2 regions of the Pseudoalteromonas sp. MMG013 genome follow, and region 1 is predicted to be linked to the other one. Evidence: riboswitches for the same ligand, from Rfam matches in the RefSeq annotation. Region 1 holds a riboswitch; the other holds the start of a gene.

Region 1 (8,097 bases):
TTGATCACCTTCATCAGCAGCTTGTTCTAGGCGGTTACCGAGTCGTTCAAGGTCTTTTACCAGAACGGTGATCTCTTGTGCCAAACCTAGGTGCTCTTCTTGTAACAGAAAACTTGCGAAATCTGCGACAGCCCGATTTATTTCCAGCTGCGAAGATTTAGCCAGTGGAATGATGATTTCTTGATTGAGTAAGCGATTAGTTTCTCTGAATATTCGTTCACTGGTCCATTGAGGATTTTTGTGTTTTATGATGTTTTGAACATCTTTGACGCTAAAATCGGTCATTTTAAAGCGTTTAAAAAGTAGCTCCAATACGCTCCAATGTTCATTTAGCGTATTTAAAACTTTCTTAGCTGGGATCATAACTTTCCAGAGTGTATCTTTTATGTGACGTTTATAGGAAATTAATTGGGCTTAGTCGTAGCGTATCCTATATGTAAGTGCTAGACTCCGCGCCGAATTACGTTACCTTTCTAAATTTTTAACTTTTAATTACAGGTTGTTTACGCATTATGGTTACGCCCATTATCCTTACCCTAATAGCGATTGCGTTTGTGCTTATCGTTATAGAGGATATCATCCATGTAAACAAGGCCAAAACCACCCTTTTTTTTGGTACTTTATGTTGGATTATCGCTTTTATCTCACCTATTCATGGTCAAAGCCCAGAAAATGTACAACATGCGCTAGATCATAACATTCTTGAAATCGCCACATTGTGGTTGTTTTTGATGGCTGCAATGACGTTTGTAGCTTATCTAAACTCTAAGGGGTTTATACAAAATATCGTGCATCGTGTTATGCCATCTCAGATCAGTGAGCGTAAGCTTATGTTCTTGGTAGGCATTGCCGCTTTTGTATTTTCCTCGGTTTCAGACAATATTACCGCAACCTTGATTTCTTTGGCAGTAGTTATGTCGTTGAAGCTAGATCCAAAGAAGTTAATTAAGTATGCAACACTCATTATTTTTAGTGTTAACTCTGGTGGTGTGTCACTCATTACAGGAGATGTAACAACATTAATGATCTTCTTAGCGGACAAAGTCACTATTCCTAATTTATTGTTACTTGTCGGTCCTGCGCTGGTGAGTGTGGTAGCGCTGGCAGCTATGTTGTCTATAGGTATGAATGAGCAACTACGCTTTGAAAAGCAGATACAAAGACGGATAGAGAAAACGGATATAACGATTGCAGTGATATTTACTTCGACAATTTTTGCGACGTTATTTTTGAGTGTGCAGTATCAAGTGCCGCCTTTACTTACATTCTTATTTGGTTTGTCGTTGATGTTTTTGGTTGCTCAATTCTTAATGCGCAAGAAAGATGTGAACAAGAAAATTATTGATTATATTCGAGAGATTGAGTACGACACTCTATTATTCTTTGTTGGTGTACTATTACTTGTTGGCGCGCTCAAAGAAGTGGGTGTCCTGGCCATGTTTACAGACCTGTATGTTTACATTGCACCAGAATATGCCAATTATTTAATGGGATTACTCTCAGCGGCAGTTGATAACGTACCGTTAACGGCCGCTTTATTAAAGGCCGATATTGTGATGACGCCACAGCAATGGTTGATGTTTACCTATGCGACAGGGGTAGGAGGTTCAATGTTAGTGATAGGATCTGCGGCGGGAATTATTGCGATGAGCAAAGTGAAAGCACTGACGTTTATGAGCTACTTGCGTATGTTTTTATATTTGTTGATTGCATATACCATTGGCTATGCTGGAGCGTATGTCGCAGGGCAATTTATGTAGTTCACTACAAAAGGTACAATTTAGCACTTGACACCTAGACGTCTAAACGTTACTTTGTTTTTAGCCCGCGTAATATGCGGGCTTTTATTTTGCCTGTGTTCAGTAATGACGAGGCAAAATAAACAGAAGAGGTGCGATACTTAGGTATTTAGTGAAAGGTGACGAACGCCAAAGACCACTAAAGAGGGAAGTACTCGCCGAGGAAGCTCATAGCACGTCACTGTGAACTTTCGGTTTACGAGGTTGAATCCTTGGAACTGTCACCGTTTTGGTGGAGAGCTTCTGGCAATGGTTCCTTCTTTATTTACAAAGCACCTTAATTGCCAAGTTCTCCTTATTTATTATGATTGCCCCCAATGCAGTCAAAAGGAGATATTATGAGTTCACAGTACACGGTCGCAAAGTTTGGTGGCACCAGTGTAGCCGATTTTGATGCCATGCACCGTTGTGCGCAAATTATTCACGATGACAATAATGTACGTGTTGTTGCCGTGAGTGCCAGTGCGGGAGTGACAAATCATCTAGTAACGCTAACGCAACAAAAAGCCGACGAAAGTGCACGTATGGCGTTAGTCGATAACATCATTAAAATTCAGGACTCGATTTTAGCCCATTTAACACTGGATGCGGATTTAGCACAGTCATTTAATTTAACCCTTGATGAGCTAAAGTGGTTGGCGTCTTTACCCGCGTTAAGTGCACAACAGTGTGATGAAATGTTGAGTTTTGGGGAGCGTTTATCGTCATTTTTATTTACCCAAGTACTCAGAGATATTGGCGTAAACGCCGAGCGATTTGATGTACGTAAAGTGTTAAAGACTGATAACCAATTTGGTAAAGCCACACCGGATATTGCAGCGACACAGGTGGCAGCTCACAAGCACTTAATACCATTGTTGGATGAGAAGGTGATTGTGACTCAAGGTTTTATCGGCAGCGATCCGTATAATCAAACAACGACGCTGGGACGTGGTGGCTCTGACTACAGTGCGGCTTTATTAGCGGAAGCTATAGAAGCAAAAAGTGTTCATATTTGGACTGATGTTGTTGGTATTTTTAGTACAGATCCGAGACTGTGTGTAAAAGCTACACCCATTGCCAAATTGAGTTTTGATGAAGCAGCAGAGATGGCTACTTTTGGTGCGAAGGTATTACATCCAGCAACAATATTACCAGCTAGCCGCAGTAATATTTCAGTGTTTGTCGGATCGAGCCGCGACCCACAAGCAGGCGGCACTTGGATTGAAAAAGACACATCATCACAAGCAGGGATCAGAGCTGTTACACAGCGGAAAAATCAAATATTGCTCACGCTAAAGAGTCCTGAGATGTTACTTGCTAGTGGTTTTTTGGCGCGTATCTTCACGATATTGAGTGCTTATAATATCTCAGTGGACTTGGTAACAACATCAGAAATAAGTGTCGCGATCACGCTAGATAACGCACTGAACGCGTCACGACCTGAACTTGATCAAGATTGTTTAGAAGAGCTAAGCCAATTTTGTCATGTTACTGTTGAGAACAATTTAACACTGGTGGCTCTTATTGGTTCTCAGATCCAGTTACGTCAGCATGAAGTCAACTTAATGCAAGTGCTCAGTGATTTCAATATTCGACTGATTTGCCATGGCGCAAGTAAGCACAATTTGTGCTTTTTGGTTGAACAAACAGACTCGGATAATGTGGTTCAAGCCATTCACGCGAAGTTACTGGAGGCTGCGTAGCGGCTAGTATCTTTTTAGTAACAATAACTAGTAATTAAGTTTTAGATTGCATGGCGGTTGAATCCCGAGTAAAGTGACTATTACATAAACTGGGAGGCCGTCATGCAGTATCAAGATATCTATAATTTTTGGTTTGTCACTTGTTCAGAGTCTGATTGGTGGCAAAAGTCTGCGCATTTTGACATCAAAATAAAATCCCAATTTATGGTTCATTATAGAATGGCTGTACAAGGAGAACTCGCACATTGGCGAGCTGATCCTGTGGGCACTTTGTGTGAAATAATCGTGCTCGACCAGTTTTCTAGGAATATGTTTCGAGATACACCAGAGGCTTTTTCTGCGGATCCATTGGCGTTGTGTCTCGCGCAAAATGCTATTGATAAAGGCTTCGATAAACGCTTAAATGATACTGAGCTAAGCTTTTTGTATATGCCATTTATGCACAGTGAAAGTAAAATTATTCACCAACAGGCTGAACAGCTTTTCAGAGCTTTGCCTAATTATGAATTCGAGTTATCCCATAAGCGAATTATTGATCGATTTGGCCGCTACCCACATAGGAATCAAATATTAAGCCGCGTATCTAATGATGAAGAGCTACAGTTTTTAATGGAAGCTGGCTCAAGTTTTTAGACATTAATCATATTTGTTGCGCCTATTCTAAATTTTCGACTCGCTGTCGCATTTTTCAAACAGTTAAGTATAATCAGCGGTCCAAAACAATAATCATATAGACTCGTTATGGCTCAATTGCGTGATGGCTTTCAAAGTCGACTTGGCTTTGTTCTTGCGGCGGCTGGTGCTGCGGTAGGACTTGGCAACATTTGGGGATTCCCCACACAAGCAGCGAACCACGGTGGTGGCGCATTTTTGCTTGTTTATTTCATTGTGATATTTCTTTTAGCGCTGCCTGCATTGTATACCGAGCTATATTTAGGGCATCAAGCGCAGGCTAACCCTGTTAAAGCATTAAAACAAGCGTGGCAAGAAAAGGGGCCGAATATTGGGGCCACGGCAGGCTATGTTGGATTATTTGGTGCCATTGTAATGCTGAGTTTTTATTCTATCGTTGCTGGATGGATGTTGGCATACTCTATAGAACCGATTGCTCGCTTTTTGGGCTTTGACCAATTGAGTGCTTTTTTGGTGGGAGAATCGACACTTCGTAACTTTATATTTACACCTGTGATGTTGATCCTAACAGCAAGTATCATATTGAAAGGAGTGAAGTCAGGCATAGAAATCTGGTCTCGGCGTTTAATGCCAATGTTATTGCTGCTTTTAGTTGCACTCATTGTTTATATCGGCACGTTAGACGGTGCAGCGCAAGGGTTTCAAGCTTATTTGGTTCCTGACTTTTCACATATCACAGATCCAGATTTAATTATTGCGGCAATGGGTCAAGCATTTTTTTCATTGTCTTTGGGTGTTGGCTGTATGATGATTTATGGATCTTACCTGAAGCCAAACGCGAACTTACCAAAGCTTACTGCAAGTGTTGCGTTGTTAGATACAGGCGTTGCATTCTTAGCTGGTTTACTGATCATTCCTGCGATATTTGTTGCCCAACATAACGGGGTTGAAGTGTTCCAAGATGGTAAGCTAATAGGTGAAGGGCGCTTAATTTTTGCGGTTCTTCCTGAATTATTTGCCAGTATGGGAGAGGTGGGTTTAGTTGTAGGTTTAACATTTTTTGTTTTAATGTCGATAGCGTCACTGACATCAACTATCTCATCAACTGAAATACCAGTATCATTCTTAGTAGAAAACCACGGCTTAAAACGACATGTTGCAACATGGTGGGTCACAGCGACTATTTTAGTTGCTTCATGCCTTATTATCTTGAACTTTGACTGGATGTTTGGGCTCGTAATAAGCTTGTTTACGCAGTATCAGCTACCATTAATGGGCTTATTTTACTTTATTACAGTAGGGTGGATGTGGAAGCGTGGCAACCAGTTACATCTCGAATGTAAAGGCCCACACTATTGGTTTGCCCAATATGTTCGTTTTGTTTGCCCTATTTTGATGACGGCGGTATTTGTAAACGTTGCACTTAAGTAGAGCGTATTATGCTACGGTCGACAATGGGTTGGGGGTAAACCCAACCCATTTCGTTTAATGTAACTTCATTTTTGGTCGGACAATTTTGAGCATTTTTTCACTCAGCCAAAGAATAAACGTACGGAGTGAGCCATGAATTGCGCGTTGATGCATTCTATACAACGAGACATACATTAAGCGTGCAACTTTCCCTTCAATGAAGAAACTGTTTTTAGTTAAATTCCCCATTAAATTACCCACCGCGGTGAATTGAGATAGATTTACCAAAGACCCATGATCTTGATAGGTAAATTGCTTGAGGGGCCTATCAAACACTGCTGCGATTAAATTATGTTGGACACATTGGGCCATTTGATGAGCCGATTGCGCCCTTGGGGGAACAATAGAGCCGTCAGCTTGGGTGAAGGCACAGCAATCACCAATGACATAAATTTGATTATCAACGGTACTTTGTAAGTATGAGTTCACTTGGATCTGATTATTTCGAGTCAGTTCAAAAATGTTTAAATCTTTAATGAAATCAGGTGCTTTTACACCTGCGGCCCATACTTTTATATCTGCTGGTATCGTGGTTTGTTGCACAGTGGTAAAGGCGCTTTTAGATGCAGATGCTACTTGGGTATTTTCGAGTACGGTGACACCCAGTTTAAGCAGTTCACGTTTAGCCGCGCTTGCTATTCGCTCGGAAAGAGCAGGCAATATACGTGGACCTGCTTCAACTAAGCTTATTTGCAACTGATTTGCAGTCATATTGTTCATGCCGTACATTTTTAATAACTGTGTAACATGATATAGCTCGGCTGATAACTCAACCCCTGTCGCGCCGCCGCCAACTATGGCAATGTTTAAGGGTTGGCTCGTATGGTTACTTTGGTGAATTCGGGTAAAATTATCTAATAGTGCGTGCTGGAAATTTTCCGCTTGAGCATGGGAGTCTAAAAAGAAACAATGTTCTTTTACACCAGGGGTATTAAAGTCATTGCTGACACTGCCAACAGCTAAGACCAGCTTATCATATTGTACATGCCGTTCTGGGAGGATTTGTTGTTGGTTATCACCTAACAGTGGTTTTAATGTTAGGGTGTGTTGATGAGCGTCTAGGGCAATGAATTCGCCTAAAATAAAGCGAAAATGATGCTTTGCAGCGTGGGCAGAGTAAACGACGCCATCTAAATCAGCATCAAGTGAGCCCGTTGCGACTTCATGCAATAATGGCTTCCAAATATGATTCCGGTTTTTATCAATGAGAATAATATCAGCGTATTGTTTTTTTCCTAATTTATGGCCCAGTTGCGTAGCCAGTGCTAAGCCACCCGCACCGCCACCAACAATCACAATCGTCGGGCGTTTTATAGACATAGTAATTCCTCATAAAGTAATAAAGGGCTACTATCAATATGCCTTTGAGTATTGATCATCAAGTAGTCCTTTATAACCTTGGGTAATGAGGCTACAACATCAATAACTTACCATACTTATTTGGTTGATTTAAAGGGAATAGTTAAATTAATGACGCTTGTTTCAATCGAGATCTAAATGCACTGGGTGTACAGGCTTTAATACTGAGAAAGCGGCGATTAAAATTGGAAATATTATTAAAACCACACTGGTCACTGATCACTGAAATAGGCGCCGAGCTACTTATTAATAATTTACATGCTTTGGCGATTCGTAGCTGATTAATGAATTCAGTAATGGTGCGCTCTGTGCGCTTTTTAAAAAACCTATGGAAGTGATTGGTACTCATATGTGCATACTGTGCGAGAGACTCAGCACTAAGCTGCTCACAGTAGTTGTCGTAAATGTAACTCATCACCTTTTCAAATTTGTCTTGTGCAGGGTCTAAGCTGTTAACAAATGAGAATTCTTGGCTCGATAATGTTTGAGCCTCACTTAAGCATAATGTATTAAGCAAGCTCATCAGTAGCGTAAAGCGTGTCAATGGGTCTGCTGCTTCCATCGCTTTGAACTGCGGAAAAATAGACTTAGCTGTAGCGGTACTAAAGCGAACACCGCACCTTGCTTTTTGTAATAATGTACTCAATGAATATAAGTCTGTGTTGTTTTGTATTAACCCTTCGAGCCACTTAACGGGAATTTGTGCAACATGTACTAATTGCTGCGAGCCATCTGGATTGGGAAGTGATTGCCAAGTATGTGGTAAATCGGGCCCTAACAGCACTAAGTCAAAATCACCATAGGGTGCAATATGATCCCCCACATGACAAACGCCTTGACTGTTTAGGGTTAAGCAAATTTCATATTCTGGGTGATAGTGCCAATTAAAGGGGATTTCATTTAGTTTATATAAACAATACCGCCATGAACAGTTGACGGAGGGAATAACCTTTTCACACATTGCTCTCATTAATAGCTCCTTTATTAAAGCGTCAGCACGTCGTTATCTATGTTGAATGGGTTGATTATTTATAGTGATACTAATCAATCAACAATTGCACCATATCACTCATAGAAGAAGGAAATGGTGAGTTTATAATGTTATCAGTTATTAATTATATATTAATTTATTGATTGACAGCGATGTCAAA
Region 2 (8,097 bases), on a different contig from region 1:
GTAGCCCCTTTTCAAATTCTATGTCTCCGCCCATGGCATCTAACAACCATTTACACCGTACCAAGCCTAGCTGCAAACCTTGAAAGTGTGTCTCTGTCACATTGCTTGAAAGCGGCGAAACACCAGAAAAACCACACCCGGTATCTTTTACGGCGATCTGCAAGTAAGTCTGAGCTTCATCTAAATACACCTCGATTAATACACTGCCTTGCTCGGTGAACTTAATCGCATTATCAACTAATTGGCCAATGATCCACGCCAGGTGTTCATGATCACAAGCAATAACCAATGATGTAGAAAATGAAAACTCGGTCTCTAATGCTATCTTTTTCCGCTGTGCTTCATATTCATGGGGTGAAATCGCCTGCATCAGCGTTTGAGTAAGATCATCAGGCACCACCGACACTAGAATATCTCCTTGCTCCCAACGACTAAACTCTTGAATTGCATTCAATTGGTTAACTAATTGCTTCGCCGACACCTCTACTTGTGTCAGCTGTGATTGCGCCCCATCTTGGCGGTATAGGTTTAAAAAACCCAAAATAGCTTGTAAAGGCGTTCTTAACTCATGACTTGCACGAGCAAGAAAGTGCGTTTTCATGGTTAAGGCATGCTGCGTTTCTTGTTTTTGAAGTTCAAGAGAATCGATTGTATCCCTTACCTTTTTCTCCATTGGTTTAAAGATAAATACCACTTCTAACCAAAGCACAACGATTGCACTGACCCAGAATACAAATTCAAACAAACGTGTTAATGCCACTTTACGATTAGCACCTTGCTCAAAAAGTTGCACAGCTTGTTGTTGATAAAATAGTAATACCTGTGCTTCATTGGCCATCTTAATAGCCACCTCTGGACTGAAGGTTTTAGAGTCATATAACGCTAAAAAGTCTAGGCTCCGTTTATTCAAATTAGCCGGCGCATCAAAATACAATGTCATTAACGCTTCAGACAAAAATACATATTTCCCCTCTTTTTCACCTAGGATCATCTGATGATTGGCCGAAAATACGCGCACACTTTTATCCAACTCTGTAAAAAGTGTCTGGGTGAGCTTTTGCTCTTTTTTATAAAAAACAATTTGATTAACGTGTAACGCTATTTTCTGTGCCAACATACGTTGCATACCTGCACGATTAATAAGCTCCGCATCCTCTTGTTTTTGCTGCAAAAGGTATTGCATCGCCGCAGCCGCCAATGTGACTAATACCCCCATTACCAACACTGCGATAAAATAACGGCTGCGCATAGACTTAATGATATTACGCATATTAACTTATCCATCCTATTTGCCATAAAGTGTAGTGTAAAAATTGAAAACTAACATAACCTCACTTGACACCTAGATGGCTAAAGTGTTTCAATGCGTGCTCACCCTATTTGAGGGTCAATGTAAACTCACCGAGTAATATGTTGGCCTAGGGCTGGAAGAGGTGCGTTATTCAGGTACTTGTGTTGAGGAGAGCAAACTCCCATGACACACAAGGAGGGGGAACTAACGCCGAGAAATATATACTATTTGCTCAGTATACATTTCGGGCGACTGGGTTGAATCCCAGCGACTGTCACCAATTGCAGCGTTAATCATATTAACAACGCACATATGTTTGGTGGAGAGCTTCTGGTCTTAAAATAATAAGGCCACTCGCCTTGTCATTTTTAAGTCCATTGCTCTTCGAATTTTAACTGTTCGAAGTTTGGACTCACTCCAGACCCCGAACAAGATATAAGTTCGGTAGAGATGAAATCACAATACGATTTATCCAACTATCCGTTGTGGACAGCCTTAGTTACGCCTTTTGATGCGAATAACCAAGTTGACTATGACACTTTACATTCGCTTGTGAATGAACAAGCGCAAGCAAATAACGGTATTCTCCTGCTTGGCAGTACTGGTGAAGGGCTGGCCTTAAGCTCTGCTGAGCATAAGTGCATTGTCGAGACTGTTTGCAACATGCAATTAGACGTCCCTATTATGGTGGCTGTGGGCGGCATGAACTTGCAAGATCAATCTGAATGGGTGGCGTTTTGTAATACCCAGCCGATTCATGCACTGTTGCTTGGCTCTCCGTTATACACAAAACCTGGGGTAGTCGGCCAAACACAATGGTTTGACACCCTGCTGAGCGCCACTGACTTACCTTGTATGTTATACAACGTACCTGGACGCAGTGGGGTATCCATCAAACCCCAAGTGCTAAAAAATCTAGCCCACCATAAAAATTTATGGGCACTCAAAGAGGCCAGCGGTGATATTGGAGTATTTGAAGCTTTCAGAAAAGCCAATCCAACTCTCGCTATTTTTAGTGGCGATGACGGCCTCATGCCATATTTTGCTCAAGCCGGAGCTGCTGGACTCGTATCCGTGGCCGCAAATGCCTGGCCAAAGCAAACCGCTGAGTTTGTTCGTCGCTCGTTAGCGGGGACTTTTCCTAACTTGTTTACAACTTGGACTGATGCTGTTAATAGCCTATTTTCAGTGGCTAATCCCATTCCAGTCAAAGTATTAATGCATGTACAGGGCAAACTTAGTACCCCTAATTTACGTCCTCCATTAACGCACCTAGAGTTGCCGTGTACTCAGGCAATTGACCGTGCAAACACCACAATTTTATCTTGGAATTAAGGCAGTTATTATGAGCTGGTTAGAACTATTAAACAATTTAGAAAATGGCAGTGTACGTGCTGCGACACAAGACGAACAAGGCAACTGGCACGCTAATATCGAAGTAAAGCAAGGTATTTTAGAAGCTTTTAAAAATGGCAATAATATTGAATTCCCGGGTGGTTTTGTTGATAAACATAATTTAGCGCCACAAGGGTTTGCAGCTGAAGCAGGCGTTCGTATGGTCCCTGGTGGCAGTAGTGTTCGCCGTGGTGCGCATGTTGCATCGGGTACCATTATCATGCCACCAGCATATGTGAATATCGGTGCCTACATAGGTGAAGGTACTATGGTCGATAGCCACGCATTAGTAGGGTCATGTGCTCAAGTAGGTAAAAATGTACATTTAAGTGCCGCAGTGCAACTAGGTGGCGTGCTTGAGCCAATTGGCGCAAGCCCAGTTGTTATTGAAGACGATGCATTCATCGGTGCTGGCTGCGTTATCGTTGAAGGCGTTGTTGTGAAAAAAGGCGCTGTACTTGCACCTGGCGTACGTTTATCAGCAACTATTCCTGTCTATGACTGTATCAACGAACGTCAGTTAGACAAAGGGGAAGCCATTCCAGAAAATGCCATTGTTATTCCTGGTTCTCGCCCGTCATCAAGTGAATGGGGCCGTGAGCAAGGCTTAAGCATGTCATGTGCGCTTATCGTAAAATATCGTGATGAACAAAGCGACGCATCTTTAGAATTAGAAGAGGTATTACGATAATGTCTTTTTTGAGCACACCATTGCGTCAAACCATTACTAAGTTAACCGAACAAGAGCATACCCCGTTTTTTGTTTATGACTTAGATGGCTTACTGTCACACCTAAAACCACTCACAGAGCAATCTGTTGTGAAACTATGGTACGCGGTTAAAGCGAATCCTTTATCGAAGGTGATCCAAACCTTAGATAAAGCAGGGTTTGATTTCGATGTGGCCAGTAGCGGTGAACTTGATCAAGTTTTACGTCAAGACATCGATGCAAGCCGAGTGCTCAATACGGGTCCTGCCAAATCAAAAAGGCAGATCCAGCACTTTCTGTCACAAGGGGTACGTACCTTTGTGGCAGAAAGCCATAATCAAGTTAAGTGGCTTAATGATGCTGCTGAAGAATTAAATATTCAACTGCGTATTTTACTTAGAGTACAGCTGCGCTGGCCTGAAGGTGAGAAAAACCCACTTGGTGGTGATAGCCTAACGCCTTTTGGATTAGGCGTTGAACAATGGCACTCGTTGCAAATAAGTAAATACCAAGCCCTGAATTTTGTTGGCCTGCACATTTTCCAATGGGGCAACATGTTAAGTACTGAGAAGCTCGTGCAACTTTGGACGCAAATGGTGCCGCCACTAAAAGCTCTGGCCGATAACTTGGGCTTCAAATTAGACATATTAGACTTAGGCGGTGGCTTAGGGATCCCTTACTCTGAAAATGACGCTCAGTTAACTTGGCCAACCTTGATTGACGCACTCGCACAAATTAAGGCATCAGCTGGCGTAACAGAGCTGTGGATGGAGCTTGGTCGATATGCTGTGGGAGAGTTTGGTCATTATGCCAACCCTGTCGTCGAACAAAAACAAAACTATGATGAGCATCAACTTATTATGTCGGGTGGTATTAATCACCTGTTGCGTCCAGCAGTGACCAACCAAGCATTCCCTTGTGAACTACTACGTAAATCAAGCGCGGCATCTCGCAGCTATGTGCTCCATGGCCCGTTATGCACGGCCTTAGATAATTTAGGCTATCACACGTTACCTAAAGATATACACGAGCAAGACTGGTTGGTATTCAGCCAATGCGGCGCGTATGGCTTTACAGAAAGTATGCCCTACTTTTTATGTCATGAATTACCAGCTGAGTATGTGATTGAGCACGGCAAAATATGCCACGTCAGAGCTATGCAGCATGCCAGTGATTATTTAAGGTAAGGAGCCAATATGACCCCAATTAAGCAAGAAAATATTCAAGTGGGTGAAATAGCAAACGGGCTACCATTAACGATTCCTGTGTATCGTTTAAAAGGCAATGACACCGGCCCACGCGTCTATATTCAGGCCAATATGCATGGTGCAGAAGTGCAAGGCAATGCCGTTATTTATCAATTACTAGAACAGTTGCAACAACAGACATTGGCTGGTGATATTACGTTAGTCCCTTACGCCAACCCTATTGGATGTAACCAAAAGTCTGGGGAATTTACGCTAGGCCGCTTTGACCCAATTACAGGCACCAATTGGAATCGCATGTATCAAAGTCATCTACCATTAGTGGATACCTTTGTTGCTGAACATCTCGACAGCTCCTTAAGCGAAATTAAAAACCAGTTCTCAGCAGCTTTAGTACAAGCGACACAAGCTATGCTTGATGGGCCAGCATACAGTATAAATACCGGTAAACGCATAGCTTTAAACCTACAACGCTTAGCCCATGAAGCCGACATTGTACTGGACTTACACACTGGGCCTATTTCATCTAAACATCTATATTGCCCAGAATATGCCAAGGCGAGTGCCAGTTACTTTAATATTCCCCATGTGCTGCTCATTCCCAACGACTTTGATGGTGCACTTGATGAAGCCAGTTTTTGTCCGTGGTGGGCATTGAGTGAAGCCTATAAAAAACAGGGGCGAGATATACCTGTTTTAGTTGAAGCATTCACTGTTGAACTTGGCTCTCAAGAAAAAATTGACTTAACCGAAGCCAAAGCAGATGCAGCAAGTCTACTCAGCTACTTAAGCTATAAAGAAGCGTTGCTAAACTCGCCATTTAAACCACAAGCAATGGTCCGCTACGGTTGTATGCTGCAAGATTACCTAGCCTACTATGCACCAATGGGTGGCATGGTTGAATACACAGCGGCACTGGGCAGCCATATAAAAGCAGGTGACACAATCGCTCATATTTTGCGCATGGAGCGTTACCTGTCGGAGCAACCTTTGCACAGTATCACTTTAGATAAAGATGCCATTGCTATCTTGCATTTTGCGTCAGCAAGCGTCAACCAAGGAACTGAGTTGTATAAGTTCTTTACTAATTACTTTGAGCTATAGCTCAATCACAATATTGCGTGAGAGTAAGCTGGTATCAACCTGCTTACTAAGGAATGGCGGCGATGCCGCCAACCTTTTTTCATTCAGATCCGCTAACTAGCATATTTGACCCCAAACCTAAACAGCAGTTATTCATCCTCATTTAATATAAAGCGGTGTATAATTGTCACTTCAATAATATTCTATGAAACAATACACTATGGAACTGCGTTCACTTGTTTTTGGTACTTTACTTTCAGGGCTTTCATTTACAACTCTCGCTGAGACACCTGCAAACAACGATGAGATTGATCTAGTTAAGCAATGCATTCTGAATGAAATTATTGGTGGCGATAAAAAGCAAACAATTGAGCAACTGAGGACTCGATGCGCTAAGCTGGATGCCGCAAGACAGCTCAGTTCTTTAGATAAGCGCGTAGCGCGAGAGCGAGTCGGTGAAAAAAACCGTAATGTACTTACACCACATCACCGTAACTATATTTTGCCTGTATCCTACATAAGCAACCCTAATAATCGCCCTTTCGATGGTCTTAAGAATATTGATGCGGAAGCGGGTGAGCCGCTTGATAACTTTGAAGCGAAATATCAACTGTCTCTTAAAATACCACTTTATAGCGATTTTTCTGATAGTGACCAAGCCATTTATATGGGCTTCACTTTACAATCTTACTGGCAGCTTTATAACAAAGATATCTCTTCACCGTTTCGTGAAACCAATTATGAGCCAGAACTATTCTGGGTTAACTTCCTAGATGATGAAAATGTCCTTTGGGGTGATGAAATGGCGATAGTGTTAGGTATCTCTCACCAATCTAATGGTAGAAGTCAACCTAACTCACGTTCTTGGAACCGTATTTATGCAAATTTCATATGGGAAAATAATGGTTTTGTCTTCAGTTTCAAACCTTGGTATCGACTGCCAGAAGAGCGTAAAACTGATGTACTAACGGCCAAAGGAGACGACAATCCAGATATTCATAGATATATGGGTTACTTCGAGCTCAGTGGGGTGTATAGATATAAAGAGCATGAATTTGGCTTTACTGCGCGAAATAACCTTAACAGCGACAATCGGGGCGCTCTACAAATTGACTGGTCATTCCCTATCTGGGGAAAATTACGAGGCTACGCACAATACTTTAATGGCTACGGTGAAAGCTTGATTGACTATAACGCAGACATTCAACGATTTGGGGTGGGTATACTGCTTACCGATATTTTATAAATACCACGCTCTACCCTGAAAATAGACCCACGATATAAAAAAGCGCCCTATTTATGGCGCTTCTTATTGTCATTACTCGTCTTCAGATAGGCTTTTTTTATCTCGCCTTTGATAAAATATTGCCGCAAGTAAATAACCAACACATACATACATGTTCAATATAGGAATACAGGATGAAATTATCGCAGGCTTTTTCCTGAAACCCTTTAACTTCGCAATCAATAAATTAAACGGCAACGCTATTATTATGGATACTATGCCGCCTAATAGTATCGGCGGTAGTTCTCCTGTCCTGAATAATTCTAAAAATTCCATGTTTCACCTTTGTATATTATTCTGGGGAGATGGGCACTATGGTCACACTTCCTCCGCCACTACCCCCCATCCAACCTTCGCTGTACACCACCGTAACTGCAATACCGTATTCAGCAGCCTTATCTAAAAAGCGCTCTAAAGCCGCACTACTGCTAAATGTATACCGGCCTTGAATCGATGCACCAGCATCGGGGATTCTATTGCCATTGGCATCGCGCGCGCTGTTAGCTTTATAATTCAATTTTAAAACAGCACTTCCCAATGTTGAAGCTGTCATTAACAAGATCGATCCATCTTCAAACTTAAACCTCAGTTCAAGACCGTTTAACGGACCAATAAACGAGCCCCCAACAATTGAGGTAAGATTTGCTGACCAATACGTGAGTGGATAAGCAGATTGATACCAGCTATCTAACTTATCGTGATTACTGAAATTTTGCGACAAACTCCATGCACTCCCTAACCCTGAAGAGGATGGGACTGGCACCGTAGTTGACGCCTCTATACTGTTGAAATACGTATGCGCTTGATTCACTCTGTTCTGCAAATCTGAAGAAGTTGCGGTATATCGACCGGTCACCACAGTGACTAATTCACCACGACGATCTAACTCTGGTCTAGACGTCACTCTAAACGACTTAACTAAGCCATTTTTAATACTAATAACATGCACATTATACTCAGAGCTAACACTGTCATACTCAGTCATCTCTTTCACTTTACTCACCGCTTTGGTATGCATTTGCACTGCCGAAGAGCACGGATTGCAAGTCACATTAATTGCAGCTTTGCTATCGTGAGTAAATAAAAAAAGTAAAAAACAAAATGTAATAATAAGAAGTTTGCTATGTTT

The links. A riboswitch is a leader RNA that binds a small molecule or an ion and turns the genes downstream of it on or off. The one in region 1 is predicted to bind lysine.
Region 2: another riboswitch for lysine. It lies ahead of dapA (4-hydroxy-tetrahydrodipicolinate synthase); the one in region 1 lies ahead of lysC (lysine-sensitive aspartokinase 3).

The regions. Positions count from the first base shown of each region.
Region 1 covers NZ_JAGJEE010000032.1:11,831-19,927, forward strand. Annotated here, with positions in the region: gene J8L98_RS20210 (hypothetical protein) at 1-363, opposite strand, end outside; gene nhaD (sodium:proton antiporter NhaD) at 513-1,760, shown strand; lysine riboswitch at 1,879-2,050, shown strand; gene lysC (lysine-sensitive aspartokinase 3) at 2,138-3,484, shown strand; gene J8L98_RS20225 (DUF924 family protein) at 3,587-4,117, shown strand; gene J8L98_RS20230 (sodium-dependent transporter) at 4,226-5,548, shown strand; gene J8L98_RS20235 (NAD(P)/FAD-dependent oxidoreductase) at 5,603-6,907, opposite strand; gene J8L98_RS20240 (AraC family transcriptional regulator) at 7,050-7,916, opposite strand.
Region 2 covers NZ_JAGJEE010000004.1:301,915-310,011, forward strand. Annotated here, with positions in the region: gene J8L98_RS06500 (response regulator) at 1-1,270, opposite strand, end outside; lysine riboswitch at 1,421-1,629, shown strand; gene dapA (4-hydroxy-tetrahydrodipicolinate synthase) at 1,742-2,626, shown strand; gene J8L98_RS06510 (2,3,4,5-tetrahydropyridine-2,6-dicarboxylate N-succinyltransferase) at 2,637-3,377, shown strand; gene J8L98_RS06515 (PLP-dependent decarboxylase) at 3,377-4,582, shown strand; gene J8L98_RS06520 (succinylglutamate desuccinylase/aspartoacylase family protein) at 4,592-5,704, shown strand; gene J8L98_RS06525 (phospholipase A) at 5,904-6,929, shown strand; gene J8L98_RS06530 (hypothetical protein) at 7,002-7,244, opposite strand; gene J8L98_RS06535 (hypothetical protein) at 7,261-8,097, opposite strand, start outside.